One region of the Pectobacterium carotovorum genome, then DNA from elsewhere that is predicted to be linked to it. Evidence: predicted binding sites of a transcription regulator. Region 1 holds the regulator's gene; each other region holds the start of a gene.
The links. Region 1 encodes PurR, which represses purine synthesis genes. Its sites were predicted from a motif close to CANGCAAACGTTTGCNTG; they were not measured.

Region 1 (5,443 bases):
AAGCAAACAACGGCACAGGCCAGAGTCAAAACTGGGCTGAAGAAGACCGCGCTCAAGGGAAAAGCGGATAAAAATCCGGCCCCCACTGAAAAAGGAATGGCGCTGAGCGCAGCGCATAAAAAACGTTATCAACATGCCAAAACGACAGCAATGAATAAGCTGATGAGCCAAATAGGCAAGCCTTACCACTGGGGCGGCTCATCTCCCTTTACCGGATTCGACTGTAGCGGACTGGTCTATTACGCGTATAAAGATGTCGTTAAGATCCAAATTCCACGCACTGCTAACGAAATGTATCACCTGCGTGATGCCGCTCCGATCAAAAAGAGCGAGCTGGAAAGTGGCGATTTGGTCTTCTTCCGCATCAATAATCGTGGCGCAGCCGATCACGTCGGGGTTTATCTGGGAGAAGGGAAATTTATCCAGTCGCCGCGTACAGGTTCAGATATTCGAATCAGCAAGCTGAGTGAAGATTATTGGCAGGAACACTACGTTGGCGCGCGTCGCGTAGTGACACCGCAGACGATTCGTTAAAAAACAGGTTCGGTATCGAAGAAGAACGATTCAGACACGTTTATGTATACAACATCAACGTGTCTGAATACCTCACCGGTGCAGAGGCGCCGTTCGGTTAGTTCAGCACCGCAATAAAACTAAACGCGATGATCACAGCCAACGAGCCAACGGTTGTCAGTAAAGACATCTTCAGATCTGTATCCATAAACTACTCCTTATTAGCGAACAAATTTAGCTGAAAATTTCACCTGAAAGCGTCATCTGAAAAAAGACACCGCCATTCACAGCCGAACCCATTTAGGCAGTTAAAGCTACAAATAATAGGGTTATTACGATTCTTTCATAATTCCAGTGAAAAATCTCGGACGAATGCATCACTAATAGTATAAATTAGCCCTTTCCCTTTCATGATAAATCGGACACAATCCGCTGTTTATGAAAGCGCTGCGTATCGGTCGAAAAACGTCAACCCAGATCCCTTCGGTATAACATTCGGCATTCTCCTTCTGAAATCCTGTTTTTTAGCTTAGAAGAAGAACATTAAACGTAGGCAAACGATTAACAATATACTTACGTCTGTAACAGGTAAGTTCAGGAGTCATTTTTAGATGGCAACGATTAAAGATGTGGCAAAGCGTGCTGGCGTTTCTACCACAACCGTATCGCACGTGATCAATAAAACACGTTTCGTCGCCGAAGAGACTAAGGCAGCCGTCAGGGCGGCAATCAAAGAATTGCACTATTCGCCCAGCGCCGTCGCCCGCAGCCTCAAAGTTAATCACACCAAATCAATCGGTTTGCTGGCCACATCCAGCGAAGCCCCCTATTTCGCCGAGATCATCGAAGCCGTCGAAAACAGCTGCTATGCCAAAGGCTATACGCTGGTACTGTGTAATTCGCATAACGACATTGGTAAACAGCGCGCTTATCTCTCCATGCTGGCGCAAAAACGCGTCGACGGCCTGCTGGTAATGTGCGCCGAATATCCACCTGAGCTGTTGGCTATGCTGGAAGACTATCGCAGCATCCCGATGGTCGTGATGGACTGGGGCCAGATGCACAGCGATTTTACCGATACGATTATCGATAACGCCTTTGAAGGCGGTTATATGGCAGGTCGCTACCTGATCGAACGCGGTCATCGGGATATCGGTGCCATTCCCGGTATTCAAGAACGTAACACCGGCAGCGGGCGCTACCTCGGCTTTTTAAAAGCGCTGAAAGAAGCTGACATCACCGTACGCGAAGAGTGGGTTGTTCAGGGCGATTTCGAGCCGGAATCTGGTTATAAAGCCATGCATCAAATTCTCGCGCAGAAACAGCGGCCAACGGCCGTATTCTGCGGTGGCGATATCATGGCGATGGGCGCTATCTGTGCGGCAGACGAACTGGGTCTGCGCGTGCCGCAGGATATTTCGGTGATCGGTTATGACAACGTGCGCCACGCGCGTTTCTTTACGCCTGCGCTGACCACCATTCATCAGCCGAAAGAGCGTCTGGGGCAGTCCGCCTTTGCGATGCTGCTGGATCGCATTACCAGTAAGCGAGAAGATGCGCACGTGATCGAAGTGCATCCGACCCTGATAGAACGCCGCTCGGTTGCAGACGGCCCTTACCTCGACTATCGCCGCTAGCCGCGAGTTCTGTACAGACGATTTTCTTATTCCTGTCTGCTTCCCCTCTCTGCTTCAGCCCGCTCTCTTGTAGGCTGGCTGAAGCCGTTCTAATTCTATACCCTAAATAATTCGAGTTGCATGAAGGCGGCAAGCGAGGGAATCCCGATGAGCTTACTCAAGTAAGTGATTCGGGTGAGCGAACGTAGCCAACGTACATGCGGCTTGAAGTATGACGGGTATAATACCGTGTTTCATTTTCTCTGGTGACAGCCGATACCTCGGCTGCGATAAGTGTTGTCCTGGTGTGTTTTACGATACTTTTACATAAAGTTAAGGAGACATGATGGGTTTACCTTATACAGAAGAATGGGATGACGATATCGCGCCCTGGTTCCACATCGTGCAAGACATGTTGAATACCGCAGATATCACCATCAACGGCCCCCGCCCTTTTGACATCCGCGTGACTCATCCCGGTTTTTTTAAACGTGCTATGCGCGAGGGATCGCTGGGGCTGGGAGAAAGTTACATGGATGGCTGGTGGGAGTGTGAACGGCTGGATATGTTTTCCCATCGCGTCCTGCGGGCGGGGCTGGAGGCTAAGTTACCCCGTCGCCTGCACGATCTCACGCGGGTCGCCCTCTCCCGCGTCACGAATTTGCAATCCCGCAGGCGTGCTCAGGTTGTCGGTAAAGCCCATTACGATTTAGGTAATGATCTCTTTACCCTGATGCTGGATCCTTATATGCAATATTCCTGCGCCTATTGGAAACAGGCACAAACGCTGGAACAGGCGCAGGAAGATAAACTCGCTATGATCTGCGAAAAGCTCCAGCTCAAATCGGGGATGACGCTGCTGGATATCGGCTGCGGCTGGGGCGGGCTTGCCGAGTTCGCGGCGCGTCACTACGGCGTTTCGGTTTATGGCATCACCATTTCCAAAGAGCAGCAAATGCTGGCACAGCAGCGCTGTCAGAATCTGAACGTCACCATTGAACGACAGGATTACCGCGATCTCGATCGGCAATTTGACCGCGTAGTATCGGTTGGCATGTTTGAACACGTCGGGCCGCGCAACTATGACCGCTATTTTCGCGTCGTACGGCGTAACCTAAAGCCTAACGGACTGTTTCTGCTGCATACCATCGGGGCCAATAAGACCGATCCGCATGTCGATCCCTGGATTCATAAATACATCTTCCCCAACGGCTGCATCCCTTCCATACAGCACATTGCGCAGGCGAGCGAGCCTTACATGGTGATGGAGGACTGGCACAATTTCGGTGCCGATTACGATCGCACATTAATGGCGTGGCATACGCGCTTTCAGCAAAGCTGGCCACTGCTTTCCACACGCTACCCTGCCCGCTTCCGCCGGATGTTCAGCTACTACCTGAACCTCTGCGCTGGTGCCTTCAGAGCAAGAACACTCCAGCTCTGGCAAGTCGTGTTCAGTCTGGATGGGATCGAGGGTGGATTACGCGTTTCACGCTGACAGAAAAGAAAAAACCGGACGAGGTTATTCGTCCGGTTTACAAGAACAGGCAACGAGGAAATTACTCTTCTTTGCCCAGGTCGCTCGCCTGCTTGCTGGCCAACACGCGCTCGACCGTATCCACCACGGCCTGTGTCTGCGGATCGATTTCAATATTGATGCGATGTCCCAGACGTTTCTGTCCCAGCGTAGTACGGTTCAGCGTTTCGGGAATTAAATGCACGCAGAAACGCCCGCGAGTCACTTCCCCTACCGTCAGGCTGATACCATCAATCCCAACAAAGCCTTTATGCAGCACGTATTTCATCAGCGCTTCATCTGCCAGACGGAACCAAATCTGATGGTTATTCTCTGAAACCTGAATCTTCACCACTTCCGCCGTACACATGATGTGACCCGACATGACGTGTCCACCAATCTCGTCACCGAATTTCGCGGCACGCTCAATATTCACAACATCGCCTTCATGAATATCGCCCAGATTCGTTAGTCGCAGCGTTTCTTTCATGAGATCGAAGCTGACACGATCGCCCTCGATGGCGGTTACCGTCAGGCAGCAGCCGTTGTGCGCCACCGAGGCACCGGGCACAAGTCCGGGCAGCAGATCAGGCGGGAGCTGGACAACGTGCGTGCGGAAATTGGATTTTTCTTCAATCGACACCACCGGCGCGGTGCCCTGCACAATACCGGTAAACATACGGTTTGCCTCTTAAAAACAAAGAAATGATTTGGTGCAGTGTGCCCGATATTTCGCGGAAATCCAAACCGGAATACCGCACACTACATTGCTATCGAAACCGTAGCGTAACAAAAAGAATATATTCTCTTCCATGCTGGTTTACTTTCGTTAAGTCGTTACAATGACTCCCTCTTTGTCCCGATCTGTTTTTCATATCTAAATTATTTATTCCGCAGTCAAGTCATTCAAGGAAGGTATCCGTGCAACAGTATCTGACAGAAGCGCGTAAATTATTGGCGCTTGCTGTTCCTGTCATTATTGCGCAAGTGTCTCAAACATCGATGGGGGTCGTTGACACCATCATGGCAGGCGCTTATAGCGCCACCGATATGGCCGCCGTCGCCGTGGGAACCTCTATCTGGCTACCCGCCATTCTTTTTGGCCACGGTCTGCTGCTGGCACTGACGCCCGTTGTCGCACAGCTCAACGGTTCCGGCCGACGCGATCGCATCTCGCATCAGGTGCGACAATCCTTTTTCCTGGCCGCCATTATTTCTGTATTTACGATGCTGGCGCTGTATCAGGGGGAATATGCCATTAACCTGATGAGCGACGATTCGCCGGAGCTGGCGGCGAAGGCCATTGGCTACCTGCATGCGCTGCTGTGGGGCGTACCTGGCTATCTGTTCTATCAGGTTTTGCGCTGCCAGTGCGAAGGGCTGTCCAAAACCTACCCCGGCATGATGATTGGGTTCATCGGGTTATTAATCAATATCCCGATCAACTATATCTTTATCCACGGTAAATTTGGCATGCCCGAACTGGGCGGCGTAGGCTGCGGCGTCGCTACCGCGTCGGTTTACTGGATCATGATGCTATTGATGATGGCCTACACCCGACGCGCCTCCTGGCTACGCGATATCCGCCAGCATCGTCCTACATTCCGCCCGGATTTTTCCGTATTAAAGCGTTTGTTTGGTCTCGGTTTACCTATCGCGCTGGCGCTGCTTTTCGAGGTCACCTTGTTTGCCGTGGTGGCGCTGTTGGTGTTGCCGCTGGGCGTCGTCGATGTGGCCGGTCACCAGATTGCCCTGAACTTCAGCTCGCTGATGTTCGTCCTTCCGCTCTCGGTTGGCG
Region 2 (5,443 bases), on a different contig from region 1:
TCCTGTCAGCGACAGGGAAAAATTGCGTGCCGGTTGCTGGCTGATGGTCGCTTTGGCGTCCAGCATGCCATTTTGCGTAAATGCGCTGAGTTCGTTAATGGCAATCTGGTTATCGTCGGCCACCAGTGCCAGTGAAGGGCGGCGCACATCGACTTTATTGAACGTCGCGTCGCTGGCATTAAGGTTCAACGATCCTGTCCAGATTCCCCACTGATGATTACGAGCCAGCAACAGATCGCTGCCGTAGCCATCCAGCGCGGTGAGCTGGAAAGGGAAATCCGGATTGATATCGATCAGCAGGTTGCGATTGGCCGTGAATTTTCGCACATTCACTTCTGCCAGCCATGATGGCAGCGTCGCCTGCCACCGCTGGCGCCAGTCGCCGGGAAGTGTGTACTCCATCCCTGCGACAACAAATTCATTCAGCTGTAAACGTCGGTTACTACGCTGCCAGCTGCCGTTGGTTCGCAGTAAACCGCCTTCCCAACGCGTAGAGAACTGCTTGATGTTAACGCCCGCCGGCGACAAATCCAGATTCACGATAGGGTCGATAAGGTGCATGTTGCCGTTCACAATGTCGGTTGCATTGAACGACAGCGTTCCGCCTTCGCTCTGCCAGTCATTCTGCTTAAACGTGACATTTTGCAGGGCAACATCCAGGTCGATAAACGCCCATCCCGGTCCTTCGATACGGGCATCAATCAGATCAAAGCGGTCAACCGTAACAGAAGGCAGCTCGGTCACGGGTTGCCAGAAAGCTTCCGGCGTTCTCTGCGTTTGCAAACGGACATTGCTGAGCCGGAGGTTACCGATCTGCCAACTGCCGTCTTCTGCGCGGCTGGCGTTGCCCGTTAGCTGCCCTTGAGCAACATCGGCGCCGAAATTGCTCAGAATCAGCTGGTTATGGTTGATTTCGCCCTGAACCAAGACCTGACTGGCAGGAATATCGTTGAGTTCGAGTGAACGGGCGCTGAGCTGGAACTGCCCCTGCTTACCTAATAGATATCCCGCCTCGGGCTGCCACGGCATGATTCCGCCGTTGATCTGTTGGCCATTCAGACGCCAATCGCCGTCCTTTGCCTGCAGTGCCATTGTACGCAGTTGTAGCACATCGGCTTCGATAGGGAGCGTGGCGGCCTGTGAGGAAAGATTTAGCGTACCGCCTTCCAGCTCCAGACTGGCGAAATGGCGCGGTTCAGTAATCTGACGCACGCTAAATCCGGCTGAAACCTGCTTTGCAGTGAGTGTCGGCGGCTGGTTTTTTTGACCGAAACTGACGTCGGTGAGTTGGATATGATCGGCTGTTGACCAGTCATGATTGATTTTGCCCAGTGACAACTGGTAGTCGGTATTTTGGTTTACCCAATTACTCACCCAGCCTGCCGCCCAACTGGTTTGCAGTAATACGTATACGACTACCAGCGCTAAAAAGGCCAGTAGCAGTAGGGTCAGCAATAATTTCCCGATAAATTTCATCGTGTCAGTCCATGCCAATCGTCAGGGAGAACTGTTCTTATGCCGCAATTTCCCTGAAGGCTCAATAGGTAATGCTGTTACAGACAGTAAAAAGCGAGCGGTGTTGCATCACCGCTCGCTTTTACATGAACTGAACAGAAATTATTGCGGGCTGGCGCTATTTTTCTTCGTGTGGGAAGACCAAATTCAGCACGATTGCGGTAATCCCGCCAGCGGCAATACCGGAAGACAGTAACGTTTTAATCCAATCTGGTGCGAATTGCAGAATCAGTGGCTGCTGCGATACGCCAAGGCCAACGGCCAGCGACAGCGCAATAATCATGATAGCGCGGCGGTTCAGTGGTTCGCGGGACACAATGCGCACACCGGAAGCGGCGATCGTACCAAACATCACGATAGTGGCACCGCCCAGAACCGGCTCTGGAATATGCTGCACAAATCCGCTAACGGCAGGGAACAGCCCCAGCGCGATCAGCATCAGCGAAACCACGAAGCCCACATAGCGGCTGGCAACACCGGTAAGCTGGATGACGCCGTTATTCTGGCCGAAGCAAGAGTTAGGGAAGGTATTGAATACGGCGGAAAGGCAAGAGTTCAGACCGTTTGCCAGCACGCCGCCTTTTAAGCGTTTCATGTACAGCGGGCCTCTGACCGGCTGCTCAGACACGTCGGAGGTCGCGGTGATGTCACCGATGGTTTCTAACGACGTCACCATGAAGACCAGCATCAGTGGGATCAGCAGGTTCCAGTCAAAGCCTAAACCGTAATACAGCGGTGTTGGCACCATGATAGCCGTATCGTGTTGCGAGGATGTGTTTTCCGGCAGCATTCCCATCAGCCAGGCACCCAGATAACCCACCGCCATGGCAATCACCAGAGAGGCGACACGCAGGTAGGGGTTACGCTGGCGGTTCAGCAGAATAATAACCAGCAACACCACGCCTGCCAGCAATAAGTTCTTAGGCGCACCGAAGGTGTTATTACCCATCGCAGCATAGCCGCCGCCGATAGAAGTCAGGCCGACCTGAATCAGCGACAGACCAATGATCATCACCACAATGCCGGAAACCAGCGGGGTAATGATGCGGCGGGTTAAATGCAGGAAGCGTGAAAGAATGATTTCAGTGAAGGACGCGACCATCAGCGTACCGAACAGCGCCGCCATCATGGTGGGAACATCTGCGCCACCATTCTTCAGTGCCAATCCACCCATAATCAGTGGCGTCACGAAGTTAAAGCTGGTGCCCTGAATAGACAGCAGGCCAGAACCGACGGGGCCCCAGGTTTTAATTTGTAGAATAGAGGCCAGACCGGAAGCGAAAAGCGACATGCTGATGATGCGCTGCGTATCATGAGCGGGTAAACCCAATGCCTGACAGATCAGTAGCGCAGGAGTAATCACCGCAACAAACATGGCCAACAGGTGCTGGCTGGCGGCGAACAGCGTTTGCGGCAGCGGCGGCCTGTCTTCAAGACGATAGATGAGTTCACTGCGCTGAGGTGCGGCAGCGGCTTCTGTTTGGGACGTTTCCGTGGTGGTAGTCATGATGTAAGTTGGCGTTCCTGAAACGACAAAGAGCGCATTTTAATGATCTCTTTGTCGAAAGCAAACGTTTGCTAGCTCATCTCTTCGATATGAATTTTGTCTGAATGGGCAAGACCTTATTATTTAAGGGGATATGCAATGTCATACTTTCCGCTGCATGCAGGTTGGCGGCGAGGTTTTTAGAAAAAGGAAGAATGTGTGGCTGTGATTAGGCGTTAGTGTAGCGTGCGCGCTCTGGCAGCCAGCGTTCAATGAGCGCAATGGCATGCTCGGGATAGTGCTCATGCAGGTGGCGTGCAACGCGCTGCACCTGTGGAATCAGGTCCTGATCGCGCAGGAGGTCGGCTACTTTGAACTCGGCATTGCCGGTTTGTCGCGTCCCTAATAATTCGCCTGGTCCGCGAATTTCCAGATCGCGCTGAGCGATAACAAAACCATCGTTACTATCGCGTAGAACCTGAAGCCGTTTCTGGGCGGTTTTGCTCATTGGCGTTTTGTAGAGTAGTACGCAGTGAGACGCCACTGCGCCGCGTCCGACGCGACCGCGTAATTGGTGCAGCTGTGCCAGACCCAGACGCTCTGGGTTCTCGATGATCATCAGGCTGGCATTCGGTACATCTACACCCACTTCGATGACGGTGGTTGCCACCAGCAGTTGCAGCTCGCCCTGTTTGAAAGCCTGCATCAACGCCTGCTTTTCCTGCGCTTTCATGCGACCGTGAACTAATCCAACCTTGAGATTCGGCAGAGCAGCTTTTAGCTCTTCACTGGTGGCTTCTGCTGCCTGCGCTTCCAGAAGGTCGGATTCTTCAATCAACGTGCACACCCAATAGGCCTGCCGCCCTTCCTGCTGACAGGCGCTATTCACACGCTCGATGATGTCGCTGCGGCGTGAATCCGGTATGGCGACCGTGGTGACGGGGGTTCTGCCTGGAGGTAGCTCATCAATGACGGACGTATCCAGATCGGCATAGGCCGTCATCGCCAGCGTGCGGGGAATTGGTGTGGCGGTCATAATCAATTGATGGGGATGGAAGCCCTGTTCTTCGCCTTTCTCCCACAGCGCAAGGCGTTGATGCACGCCAAAGCGGTGCTGTTCATCAATAATGACTAACGCCAGCCCGTTGAATTTCACCTGCTGCTGAAAAATGGCGTGCGTCCCGACCACCATGGAAACCTGACCGCTGGCGATGGCATCCTGCTGCGCCTGACGCGCTTTTCCTTTTTGTTTGCCAGCCAGCCAGCCCACTTCGAGCCCCAGCGGTTCAAACCACTGACGGAAATTATGGGCGTGCTGTTCGGCCAATAGCTCTGTTGGTGCCATTAATGCGACCTGTTTGCCGTTGGCAATGGCTCGTAATGCTGCCAGCGCGGCGACCAGCGTTTTCCCTGAACCGACATCGCCCTGCACCAGACGCATCATTGGGAAGTCTTTCGCCATATCCGTTTCAATTTCAGCGACGACACGCTTTTGCGCCTGTGTGGGAGTGAAAGGCAGGGCGGCGAGTAACTGCTGCTTCAGGCTGTCTTTCTCCAGTAGCGACGAGGCTTTATGTCGCTGCTCCCCAGCCCGCACGGCGAGCATACTCAGGTTGTGCGCCAGCAGTTCTTCCATAATCAGCCGCTGCTGCGCTGGGTGTTTCCCGTGTTCCAGCTCGCTGAGCTGCATATCCGGCGGGGGACGATGTAGCGTGCGCAGCGCATCCGGCAGACTAATGAGCGAACGGCTCAGGGATTCAGGTAGCAACTCATCAATGTGATTGGCATCGAGCAATGCCAGCGCCTGATCGGTAAGCTTGCGTAGCGTCGCCTGACGAATACCTTCCGTGGAGGGATAAACCGGCGTGAGTGATTCCTGTAGTTCAACCTGCGTATTATCCCCCTGAACACGATATTCAGGATGGATGATCTCCGCACCGATTTTACCGCGCTTGATTTCACCATAAGCGGTAACACGCTGTCCCGGCGCGAGACTGTTTTTCATTGCGGCATTGAAATTGAAGAAGCGCATGGTCAGCATACCGCTGCCGTCGCTGATTTGGCAGGTCAACATACGACGGCTGCCAAAGGTGATGTCGTTACGTAGGATTTCACCTTCCACGGTGGCATACATACCGGGAAGGAGGTCGCCAATGGGATAAAGATGTGTGCGGTCTTCGTAGCGTAAAGGTAAGTGCAGCAGGAGGTCCTGCACGGTTTCCAGCCCGAGTCGCGCGAGTTTCGCTGCCTGGCTTGCACCCACGCCGGTAAGTGTACTCAGCGGTTGGGTGTTCAGCAGGCGGCCTTTCATCAGCACTCCGACGATTGCATCGCGGCCCACCACGGGGTATCCGCTACAATCTGACCCTGATGGTCGATATAAGGACGGGAGAGTCCTTTACGTTTTGCGACGCGTGCCAGTACTGGATAGCCCCCTTCAAA
Region 3 (5,443 bases), on a different contig from region 1:
CAGCCTGTTTATCAGCCTCGGCGTGGTCGGCATGATGTTCGGCAGTGCATTGGCTAAGCCCCTGACTGACCGTTTCTGCAAGCTGAAAGTGTTTTTCTGGGTCAACATCGCACTGGCGATCTTCTCCAGCGCCTTCTATTTCTTCAACCCTCACCTGACCAGCTTTATTCTGGTGATGTACTTCCTGCTGAATGTCATGCACCAGATTCCTTCCCCGCTCCACTGGTCGCTGATGGCCGATGTAGACGACTACGGCGAGTGGAAAACCGGCAAGCGAATCACTGGGATCAGCTTCTCAGGCAATCTGTTCTTCCTGAAAGTCGGGCTGGCAATCGCTGGGGCGATGGTCGGCTTCCTGCTGTCCTACTATGGTTATGATGCCAACGCCACGCAGCAAAATGCAGCGGCAATGAACGGCATCATTATGTTGTTCACCATCATTCCCGGCGTTGGCTATTTGATCACCGCAGGCGTTGTACGTTTGCTGAAGGTTGATCGCCAGCTCATGCAGCAAATACAAATCGATCTGGAAAAACGCCGTAATAACTATCGGGAACTGAGCAATAGCCACGACAGTCAATCACTCAACGTAAAAAGAGGAGGAAAGAATGATGAACCCACATCAATGGCCTAACCCACTGATTGAACAACGGGCAGACCCTTTCATTCTTCGTCACACGGACGGACAGCACTATTTTATTGCCTCGGTGCCCGAATACGATCGGCTCGAAATTCGCCGTGCCAGTTCGCTGGAGGCATTTCCCCACGCCACTCCAGTGACGATCTGGCACAAGCATGAACATGGCCCTTTAAGCGCGTTAATTTGGGCACCGGAACTGCATGTGATTAATGGCAAATGGTATGTCTATTTCGCCGCCGCGCCGACAGAAGCCATCAAAGACGGTTTATTCCAGCACCGCATGTTTGCGTTGGAATGTGCAGACAGCGACCCGCTAAAAGGCAGCTGGATTGAAAGAGGCCGGATTTATACGCAATTCGATACCTTCTCGCTGGATGCCACCCACTTTGAACATCGGGGGAAACGCTACTACCTGTGGGCGCAAAAGGATCCCGCGATTGCGGGCAACTCGAATTTGTATCTGGCAGAAATGGAAAATCCCTGGACGCTGAAAGGCACGCCCGTCATGTTGAGCAAGCCAGAACTGCCGTGGGAAGTGATAGGTTTTAAAGTCAACGAAGGTCCCGCGGTCATTAAGCACGGCGAGCGTCTCTTTATCACCTATTCCGCCAGCGCCACCGATGAGAATTACTGTATCGGTCTACTGTGGGCGAATGCGGACGACAATCTATTGAACCCAACAAGCTGGCATAAATCTCAGCAGCCGGTCTTTACCACCCATCGGGCAAACCGACAGTTCGGGCCGGGCCATAATAGCTTCACCCAGACAGAAACGGGCGAGGACGTTCTGGTTTACCATGCCCGCAATTACACAGAGATTGAAGGCGATCCGCTGTATGACCCTAATCGCCATACGCGGATTAAAACCTTCACTTGGGATCGTGACGGCATGCCCGTGTTCGGCGAACCGCCCGCAGACAGGCAATAAACGAGAAACAGGTGCGTTGGAAAATCACACCAACGCACCGTATATCGTCAGAATTGCGACCACAACCACCAGCACCAGCGTCACCTTTTTAGCCAGCGTCACGGCAGCTTTAGGTGTCTCTACAGGCTCAATGTGGGGTTCACGCGCGAGAGAAAATTGGGCCAACTGCGTTAACACCCAATACTGCGAACTGCGAAAATCCCCCAACGAGGCGAACCAGGCGGGCAGTGCCTTTTCGCCGTGCCCCAGTAAAGCGTAAGCGGCACCGGCCAAACGCGCCGGAATCCAGTCAAGCCAATGCAGCAAGCTATCAACACCAGATTGCGCGCGCTCCAGCGGAGTATGGTGGCGAGCAAGCCAGGTCTGTCTGGCGCGTAAAAACGCATATCCCATCAGTGCAATCGGCCCGTATGGCCCGGCTGCGATGAACCAGAATAACGGGGCTAAATAAAATCGGAAATTGATCCACAGCAGCGCGTTTTGCAGTTCTTTCAACTGCTCGCTTTCGCCTGTGCCAACGGGCAAACCGTGAATCAACGCCAGTTCTGCCGCCATTTCCCGACTGGCATCCGCCTCACCGCGCTGCGCGGCCTGCAAATAACGCCGATAGTGCTGACGAATTTCACCCGCGCCAATGCACATCAGGCTGATAACAATCCACAACAGAAGAGAAATCAGGCCGAACAGAATGCCGCTGGTGAGCCATAGCAGCCCCGCCACGATACCCATGCTGCACAACGTCAGGAACAGCGTTTGAAATAAAGACGGGGATGAAACGTGCCGGAACACGGCTTCAAGCCGATGATCGATCTGCCAGTGCTCCCCCTGTTTGAACAAGCGCTCCCAGGCCAACGTAAGCAACAGTGTAAACAGCGTCATTAATCTAGGCTCCCTTTGTTCTCTGTCCAGTTTTCTTGTAGCTGACGATGATAGCCGTCCCAGTCAAATGCCGGACCGGGATCGGTTTTGCGGCCCGGAGCGATGTCGCTGTGTCCGGTAATACGCGATAGCGTGATGGGGTAGGCCCGCATTAGTAGGTGTGTAATGGCGACCAAAGAGTGATATTGCTCCATGGTAAAAGGCAGCGTATCCGTCCCTTCCAACTCAATGCCAATAGAGAAATCGTTACAGCGTTCGCGACCTTCAAACACCGACACACCGGCATGCCAGGCGCGCTGATCGAACGACACATACTGTATGATTTGTCCGTCACGGCGAATCAGGCAGTGTGCCGCAACGCGTAAATGGGAAATATCGGCAAAATAGGGATGCGCGGTGGGATCCAACGTCGCTGTAAACAGTTGATCAATATAGGGGCCGCCAAACTCGCCGGGCGGCAAACTGATATTGTGGATCACCAGCAAGGAAGGCACCTCATTATTCGGGCGGCCATCATAATGCGGTGAAGGCGTGTGTGTAATGTCGGATAACCAGCCATTTTCCAAAAGCATCGGCGATAACCTCGCATCGTGTCGTTTGCCGGCTGAATCAGGCGTAAAAATAATTTCAGGAGTAAAAACAATGTCTGATGTAAAAATAATGTCTGATGTAAAAACAATTGTAGCCAAAAGGTCCTTGTATCCAAGATACCATGTTTCGCGCCATCCTATCTATCCAACCGGATATCAATAGGTTTTACCGTTCGTTTTGTGATATTCCCGCCGCTTTCCTGTCCGCCCCCCGCTCCCAACATCCCTTTCGTCAGGTGAAATCTCTAACACTACAATGTGATTAAAATCACATTACAAATGTAATAGCACAATAAAAGGCAATCGTTTTCGTGCATTGTGTCTATTTTTACTTAAAATGCATGACAAAATTATCTTCTGATTTTTTTAGATATTACCAAAACTTATTCCGCGGTCTTACGCACGACGTAAATGACGTCTAACACTATGGTACTTAAGATGAAAAAAACTTTCGCCGCAGGCACCCTGCTCGCACTGTCATGCTCAATGCCTGCCCTTGCCGACAGCAATAAAGCCGAATACCTCTCCGACTGGTGGCATCAGAGCATTAACGTCGTCGGCAGCGCCCACACGCGTTTTGGACCACAGCTGAACAGCACGACCTATCTGGAATACGAAGCGTTTGCACGTAAAGACTGGTTCGATTTCTACGGCTACGCCGATGCGCCGAAGTTTTTTGGTGGCGATCCCGATAGCCGCGGTATTTGGGACAAAGGCTCTCCGCTGTTTGTCGAGATCGAACCACGCTTCTCCATTGATAAACTGACGGGAGCTGACCTGAGCTTTGGTCCGTTTAAAGAGTGGTACATCGCCAATAACGTGATTTACGATATGGGTCGCAACAGCGGTTCGCGCCAGAGCACCTGGTACATGGGCTTAGGTACCGATATTGATACCGGCACCGACCTGGCTCTGTCACTGAACGGCTATGCCAAATACCAATGGCAAAACTACGGTGCCGCTAACGAAAACGAGTGGGATGGTTACCGCGTAAAAGTGAAATACTCTTACCCACTGGGTTCTCTGCTCGGCGGCAACGTCTCGTATATCAGCTTCACCAATTTCGATTTTGGTTCAGAGCTGCGTGATAAATCGAATACAAGCCGTTCCAACAACTCCATCGCCTCCAGCCATATTCTGGCGTTGGGCTACGACCACTGGCACTACTCTTTCGTCGCACGTTATTTCCACAACGGCGGCCAATGGGCTGATGGCGCAGAACTCAATTTCGGCAAAGGTCCGTTTGAAGTGAAATCTACTGGCTGGGGATACTACCTGGTCGTCGGTTACAACTTCTAAAATCACCGTCCCTTTCCGGCGACCAGCAATGTCCGCCGGAAAATAACAGTAACAGTTTGAATTGTAATAATTATTCATTCTGGATGTCCTGATATAAACAAGGTAGCATAGACCTCCGAATCCCCCTTCGGAGTTTTGTCATGTCAACGCGTCGCTACAGTCAGGAACAACGCCAACAAGCCTTGCTTGCTCGTATTGCACAAGATATCCCCGCCAGCGTGCAACTGGCATTGCGTGAAGATTTAGGTGGCATCGTCGATGCTAATCAAGACATTACCGCGCTTTTGTTACCCGACAACGAGATCGTCAGCGCACGCATTATCACGCGTGAAGCGGGTATTTTCTGCGGTGCGCGCTGGCTTGAGGAAGTCTTTTCTCAATTGGGCGATACGACAACCATTACCTGGCACGTCGCCGATGGCGACACCATCGTCCCCAACCAAACGCTGTGTGACATTACGGGGCCGGCCAAACAGCTTCTGACTGGCGAACGCACGGCGCTGAATTTCCTGCAAACGCTGTCTGGCGTCGCAACGGAAGTCAGCCGCTATGTCGCGGTATTGCAGGGAACGCGCACTCGGCTGCTGGATACACGTAAGACGCTGCCGGGACTGCGCACCGCACTGAAATACGCCGTATCATGCGGTGGCGGAGACAACCACCGGCTCGGCCTATCCGATGCTTTCCTGATCAAGGAAAACCATATCATCGCCGCTGGCTCAATCAAAAATGCGGTAGAAAAAGCGCAGTCTCTGCGCAGTGATGTTCCGGTAGAGGTTGAAGTCGAATCACTGGACGAATTACAGCAAGCGCTGGAAGCGGGCGCCGATATCATCATGCTGGATAATTTCAGTCTGGATAACATCCGGGAAGCCGTTAACACCACACAAGGCCGCGCACTGCTGGAGATATCCGGTAATGTCACCCTCGACACGCTGCGTGGCTATGCGGAAACCGGCGTGGATTATATCTCGGTAGGGGCGCTAACCAAGCACGTACAGGCGCTGGATTTATCCATGCGCTTTATCTAAGCGTTTCTCTTTTCTTCCGACGAGGTGCCCTCTCGCACCTCGTCGCCCTTCTTCATCTCATCTTTCTCCATAACAC
Region 4 (5,443 bases), 730 kb from region 1:
CAGCTTGAAGCGACTGAGATCCACATCCGCGCTGTTCTGGTGGAAGCTCTCCAGTGAGGCAGACAGTCGGGCGACAGCCTGCTCGGCTGTGACGTCGGGCGAGCGGTGCCGATGTACGACTTCACTGATCACAGCCAACAGGGGAACTTCCCACAAAATCACTTCACGCCACGGTCCGGTGATGCGGATATCCAGCTTGCCAGCATTATTCTTGATCGAAACCTGCTGCGGATTGAAACGAAAGCCTCGCAGCCAGTGTAGATAATCCGGCTTAAAGAATGGCAGAGAAGAAAGATAGGCAAACTCGTCGTCACTCAATGACAAGAAGCGCATCAGATCGACCTGATGGGCTATTTCGTCGGCGTAAATGCCTAATAACTCATCACCGCGGCAGCGAAATTCAGCCGCAACGTCAACATCATAATAGTGATGATACACCGCCTGTTGCATGTGCAGCTTGTAGGCATCGGTATCCAGCAATGCGTGTAGAATCGGGGAAGTGTGCAAAGTCATAATGCGTTACAGCATCCTCGTAAGATGCATATCCACCATCGGGACAATCAGCAATGTCCGGTCAGTATACCTTGATTATCCGTTTATTACATTACGACAACATAGCGAGACGTGCGGGAGCGAACCACGATACGATGATTATCCTCATTATTTTGTCGTGGTAACATTAAGATAACAGGCTTAGACTTGATCTTTGATGCTTATGACGAGGTGGAAACTTTATATGAATCAACAGCCGCAAATAAAATATCGCCATGACTACCGTGCGCCGGATTATACCATTACCGACATTGCACTGGATTTCGATCTCCATGCCGAGAAAACGCGCGTAAAAGCCGTGAGTCAGGTGGTGTTGCAGGGGGATGCTGGCGCGCCGTTGAAGCTGGATGGCGAAGGGCTGGTTCTGATCGGGCTGAGCGTTGATGGGCAGCCGTGGACGCATTATCAGCAGCAGGACGATGGCCTGATTCTGACACAATTACCTGCACGTTTCACGCTCAGCATCGAAACGGAAATCAATCCCGCCGCCAATAGCGCGCTAGAAGGGCTATATCAATCAGGTGAAGCACTGTGTACACAGTGCGAGGCCGAAGGTTTCCGTCACATTACTTATTATCTCGATCGGCCGGATGTACTCGCAAAGTTCACCACGCGCATCACGGCGGATAAAGCACGCTATCCTTATTTACTCTCTAACGGCAACCGTATGGCTCAAGGGGAGCTGGAAGGTGGGCGTCACTGGATTGAATGGCAGGATCCCTTCCCGAAACCGGCTTACCTGTTCGCGCTGGTTGCCGGAGATTTCGATGTCCTTCAGGATCGCTTCACGACACGTTCTGGCCGCGATGTGGCGCTGGAGCTGTATGTTGACCGTGGCAATCTCGATCGCGCCGGCTGGGCGATGACCTCGCTGAAGAATGCGATGAAGTGGGACGAAGAGCGTTTCGGTCTGGAATACGATCTCGACATTTATATGATCGTCGCCGTTGATTTCTTCAACATGGGGGCGATGGAGAACAAAGGGCTGAACGTATTCAACTCTAAATACGTGCTGGCCAAGGCAGAAACCGCGACGGATAAAGATTATCTGAACATTGAAGCGGTGATCGGCCATGAATATTTCCATAACTGGACGGGCAACCGCGTTACCTGCCGCGACTGGTTCCAGCTTAGCCTGAAAGAAGGGCTGACGGTGTTCCGCGATCAGGAGTTCAGCTCCGATCTGGGTTCGCGCCCGGTGAACCGTATTGATAACGTGCGTGTGATGCGCGGTGCGCAGTTTGCTGAAGATGCCAGCCCGATGTCGCATCCGATTCGTCCCGATCAGGTGATCGAGATGAATAACTTCTACACGCTGACGGTCTATGAAAAGGGATCGGAAGTGATCCGCATGATGCACACCTTATTAGGTGAAGACGGCTTCCAGGCAGGTATTCGTCTGTATTTTGAGCGTCATGACGGCAGCGCAGCAACCTGTGATGACTTTGTGCAGGCAATGGAAGACGCCTCCGGTGTCGATCTCACGCAGTTCCGCCGTTGGTACAGCCAGTCAGGTACGCCGGTGCTGACCGTGCGTGATGATTACGATCCGCAGACGCAACAATATCTGCTGAGCGTGAGCCAAATGACGCCCGTTGGTGCCGATAAACAAGCCAAACTGCCGCTGCACATTCCGCTGGATATCGAACTGTACGATCCGCAAGGGCAGGTGATTCCGTTACAGAAAGACGGCCAACTGCTGGCGTCGGTGCTTAATGTCACCGAATCCGAACAGACGTTCATTTTCGATCAGGTTCCTTGCCGTCCGATTCCTTCTTTATTACGTGAGTTTTCTGCGCCGGTAAAACTGAACTATGCCTGGAGCGATGAACAGCTGACGTTCCTGATGCGTCACGCCAGCAATGCGTTTTCACGTTGGGATGCAGCACAGAGCCTGTTGGCCAACTACATCCGTCTGAATGTTTCCCGCTACCAGCAGAAGCAGCCGCTTTCCGTGCCGATGCATGTCGTCGATGCCTTCCGTGGTGTGTTGCTGGATGACAAACTGGATCCGATGCTGGCTTCGCAGATTCTGACGTTGCCGAGCGAAAATGAGATTGCCGAGCTGTTTGACATCATCGATCCGACGGCGATCGCTGCCGTACGCGAAAGCATGACGCATACGATGGCGAAAGAGATGGCGGATGAGTGGCTAGCGGTATACCACGCGAATCAGGCGCCACAGTATCGCATCGAGCACGCGGATATGGGTAAACGCGCGCTGCGCAACGTCTGCCTGCATTATCTGGCATTCAGCGATGACGCGCTGGCAGGTAAACTGGTACAGGCGCAGTTTCGTCAGGCGGATAACATGACTGATTCGCTGGCGGCGCTGTCGGCGGCGGTTGAGGCACAGTTGCCGGTGAGTGATGAATTGCTGACGCAGTTTGATAACCGCTGGCATCAGGATGGTTTGGTCATGGATAAATGGTTTGTGCTGCAAGCCACCAGCCCGGCAGCCGATGTGCTGACCCGCGTGCGTGAACTGCTGCAACACCGTTCATTCAGCCTGAACAACCCTAACCGCCTGCGTTCGCTGGTGGGGGCGTTTGCGGCCGCTAATCCGTCGGCTTTCCATGCCGAAGACGGTAGCGGCTATCGCTTCCTGACGGAGATTCTAAGTGACTTGAACACGCGTAATCCGCAGGTTGCGGCTCGTGTGATCGAACCGTTGATCCGTCTGAAACGCTATGATGCTAAACGTCAGACGCAAATGCGTCAGGCGCTGGAGCAACTGAAGACGTTGGAAAACCTGTCTGGCGATCTGTTTGAGAAGATCAGCAAGGCACTGCAAGACTAATCCTGCCGCAGGATTAGCACAGCCACACGCGGTATCCTGCCGCGTGTGGCATTCTCTCTTATGCCGTTTATCACTTCCGCAAACGTTTTACTTTCCGCAAAGATGGCACTACCATCTCCGACCGTGAGTTAAACCGTAATCCACTATTGCTTACTTTCAGCGTAAGCAAGATACCTTTGCGATAGGGATCTCAGGAGACAATATGTTCTATCCCGTTATCAAAAAAGCCCTGTTTCAGCTCGATCCAGAGCGTGCACATGAGCTGACCTTCCAACAATTACGCCGTATTACCAACACGCCTTTTGAATTTCTCGTCCGTCAGTCCGTTCCGACTAAACCGATTACCTGCATGGGATTATCTTTTAAAAACCCACTCGGTCTGGCGGCGGGATTAGATAAAGACGGCGAATGTATTGATGCGTTAGGTGCGATGGGATTTGGTTTTATTGAAGTAGGGACGGTAACGCCGCGCCCACAATCCGGTAATGATAAGCCGAGATTATTCCGCGTAGTGGAAGCGGAAGGATTGATCAACCGGATGGGTTTCAATAATAAAGGCGTGGATTATCTGGTTGAGAATGTAAAGAAAACACGCTTTGGCGGTGTATTAGGGATCAACATCGGCAAGAATAAAGATACGCCAGTTGAGCAAGGTAAAGACGATTATTTGATCTGCATGGATAAGGTTTATCCCCATGCAGGCTATATCGCGATCAATATTTCATCACCCAATACGCCGGGGTTACGTAGCCTGCAATATGGTGAAGCGCTGGACGATCTTTTGCTGGCAATAAAGAACAAGCAGGCAGAATTAAAAGAGAAACATCAGAAATATGTCCCCGTGGCGGTGAAGATCGCGCCGGATCTTTCCGAAGAAGAATTGATCCAAATTGCCGATAGTTTGGTTCGTCATAACATCGACGGTGTGATTGCCACGAATACAACGCTCGACAGAAAACTAATTCAGGGATTAAACCACTGTGGGCAGACGGGGGGATTAAGTGGACGTCCGTTGCAGACCAGCAGCACGGAAATTATCCGCCGTTTGTCACAGGAATTAGCAGGACGTTTACCGATTATTGGCGTTGGCGGAATTGATTCTTTAGTCGCCGCACGCGAAAAAATGGCGGCCGGTGCGTCGCTGGTGCAGATATATTCGGGCTTTATTTTCCATGGCCCTCGTCTGATTAAAGATATCGTTACACATATTTAATCCGAAAGTCCTTTCATTTTTAGCTGGGGGTTTATTTATCCCCCCAGCTAGTCTATATTTTATCCGTTTGCGTAAATAATCTATCAACCGATGTCTGATCTTCTTACCGCGACGTTTATGTCGACGAACGATTAATGAAGTGTAAGAAAACACAATCAGCCATTTCTGATATTTCTACTGTGAAGACGAAGGGTAAATAATATGAAGTTAAAACCTGACGATAACTGGCGCTGGTATTTTGATACTGAACACGATCGCCTGATGTTGGATCTGGCTAACGGCATGTTATTCCGTTCTCGTTTCCCCTCTAAAATGCTAACTCCGGATGCTTTCAATGAATGCGCATTCTGCGTTGACGACGCCGCGTTATTTTTTACCTATAATGATAAATGCCAGAAAGCGGCGCTGCACCGCGACCTTCAGGGCGAATTAGTCTTGAACGCGCTGGTGGCGACCCGATTCCTCAAACCGTTAATGCCGAAAAGCTGGCATTTCATCCAACAGCCGGATGCCGTGACCCATTCGCCGCAGGCGGGGGACATTGTGCAGGTACAGCTCACTGAAACTCATGAAACAGCCTGTTTTCTGGTAGCGGAAGCAGGGGATAAAGCCTGTCTCTGTCTGCTGGCGCAGGAACAGCTGTCATTAAGCGGGAAAACTATGGGGCTGGGCGATGCCATAAAAATCATGCACGACAGGTTAATGCCTGCCGCTATTCAACATAGCGCTGAGTGGGAAACCACATTAGGTGAAGGCACGTCAGCATTTGAATACGCCAAGGTCGTCTAAACCCCGGCATATACCCGTCATACTTCAAGCTGCATGTGTGCTAGCTTTTCTTAGCTACTGCAAATGAAGGTCACTCTGCGGAATACAGC

Region 2: the regulator PurR is predicted to act here: its motif matches at 3,080-3,097, upstream of R9X49_RS19830 (nucleobase:cation symporter-2 family protein).
Region 3: the regulator PurR is predicted to act here: its motif matches at 3,334-3,351, upstream of R9X49_RS16100 (nucleoside-specific channel-forming protein Tsx).
Region 4: the regulator PurR is predicted to act here: its motif matches at 3,428-3,445, upstream of pyrD (quinone-dependent dihydroorotate dehydrogenase).

Annotation. Positions count from the first base shown of each region.
Region 1 covers NZ_JAXAFK010000001.1:1,988,359-1,993,801, forward strand. Annotated here, with positions in the region: gene R9X49_RS08780 (C40 family peptidase) at 1-534, shown strand, start outside; gene R9X49_RS08785 (YnhF family membrane protein) at 632-721, opposite strand; gene purR (HTH-type transcriptional repressor PurR) at 1,125-2,150, shown strand; gene cfa (cyclopropane fatty acyl phospholipid synthase) at 2,476-3,627, shown strand; gene R9X49_RS08800 (riboflavin synthase subunit alpha) at 3,689-4,324, opposite strand; gene R9X49_RS08805 (MATE family efflux transporter) at 4,567-5,443, shown strand, end outside.
Region 2 covers NZ_JAXAFK010000006.1:19,930-25,372, forward strand. Annotated here, with positions in the region: gene R9X49_RS19825 (AsmA family protein) at 1-1,476, opposite strand, end outside; gene R9X49_RS19830 (nucleobase:cation symporter-2 family protein) at 1,634-3,022, opposite strand; gene recG (ATP-dependent DNA helicase RecG) at 3,231-5,312, opposite strand; gene trmH (tRNA (guanosine(18)-2'-O)-methyltransferase TrmH) at 5,312-5,443, opposite strand, start outside.
Region 3 covers NZ_JAXAFK010000003.1:310,533-315,975, forward strand. Annotated here, with positions in the region: gene R9X49_RS16080 (MFS transporter) at 1-634, shown strand, start outside; gene R9X49_RS16085 (family 43 glycosylhydrolase) at 612-1,568, shown strand; gene ampE (beta-lactamase regulator AmpE) at 1,593-2,447, opposite strand; gene ampD (1,6-anhydro-N-acetylmuramyl-L-alanine amidase AmpD) at 2,447-3,019, opposite strand; gene R9X49_RS16100 (nucleoside-specific channel-forming protein Tsx) at 3,476-4,336, shown strand; gene nadC (carboxylating nicotinate-nucleotide diphosphorylase) at 4,477-5,367, shown strand.
Region 4 covers NZ_JAXAFK010000001.1:1,260,686-1,266,128, forward strand. Annotated here, with positions in the region: gene pncB (nicotinate phosphoribosyltransferase) at 1-513, opposite strand, end outside; gene pepN (aminopeptidase N) at 737-3,352, shown strand; gene pyrD (quinone-dependent dihydroorotate dehydrogenase) at 3,555-4,565, shown strand; gene R9X49_RS05540 (cell division protein ZapC) at 4,767-5,354, shown strand; gene R9X49_RS05545 (YcbX family protein) at 5,409-5,443, opposite strand, start outside.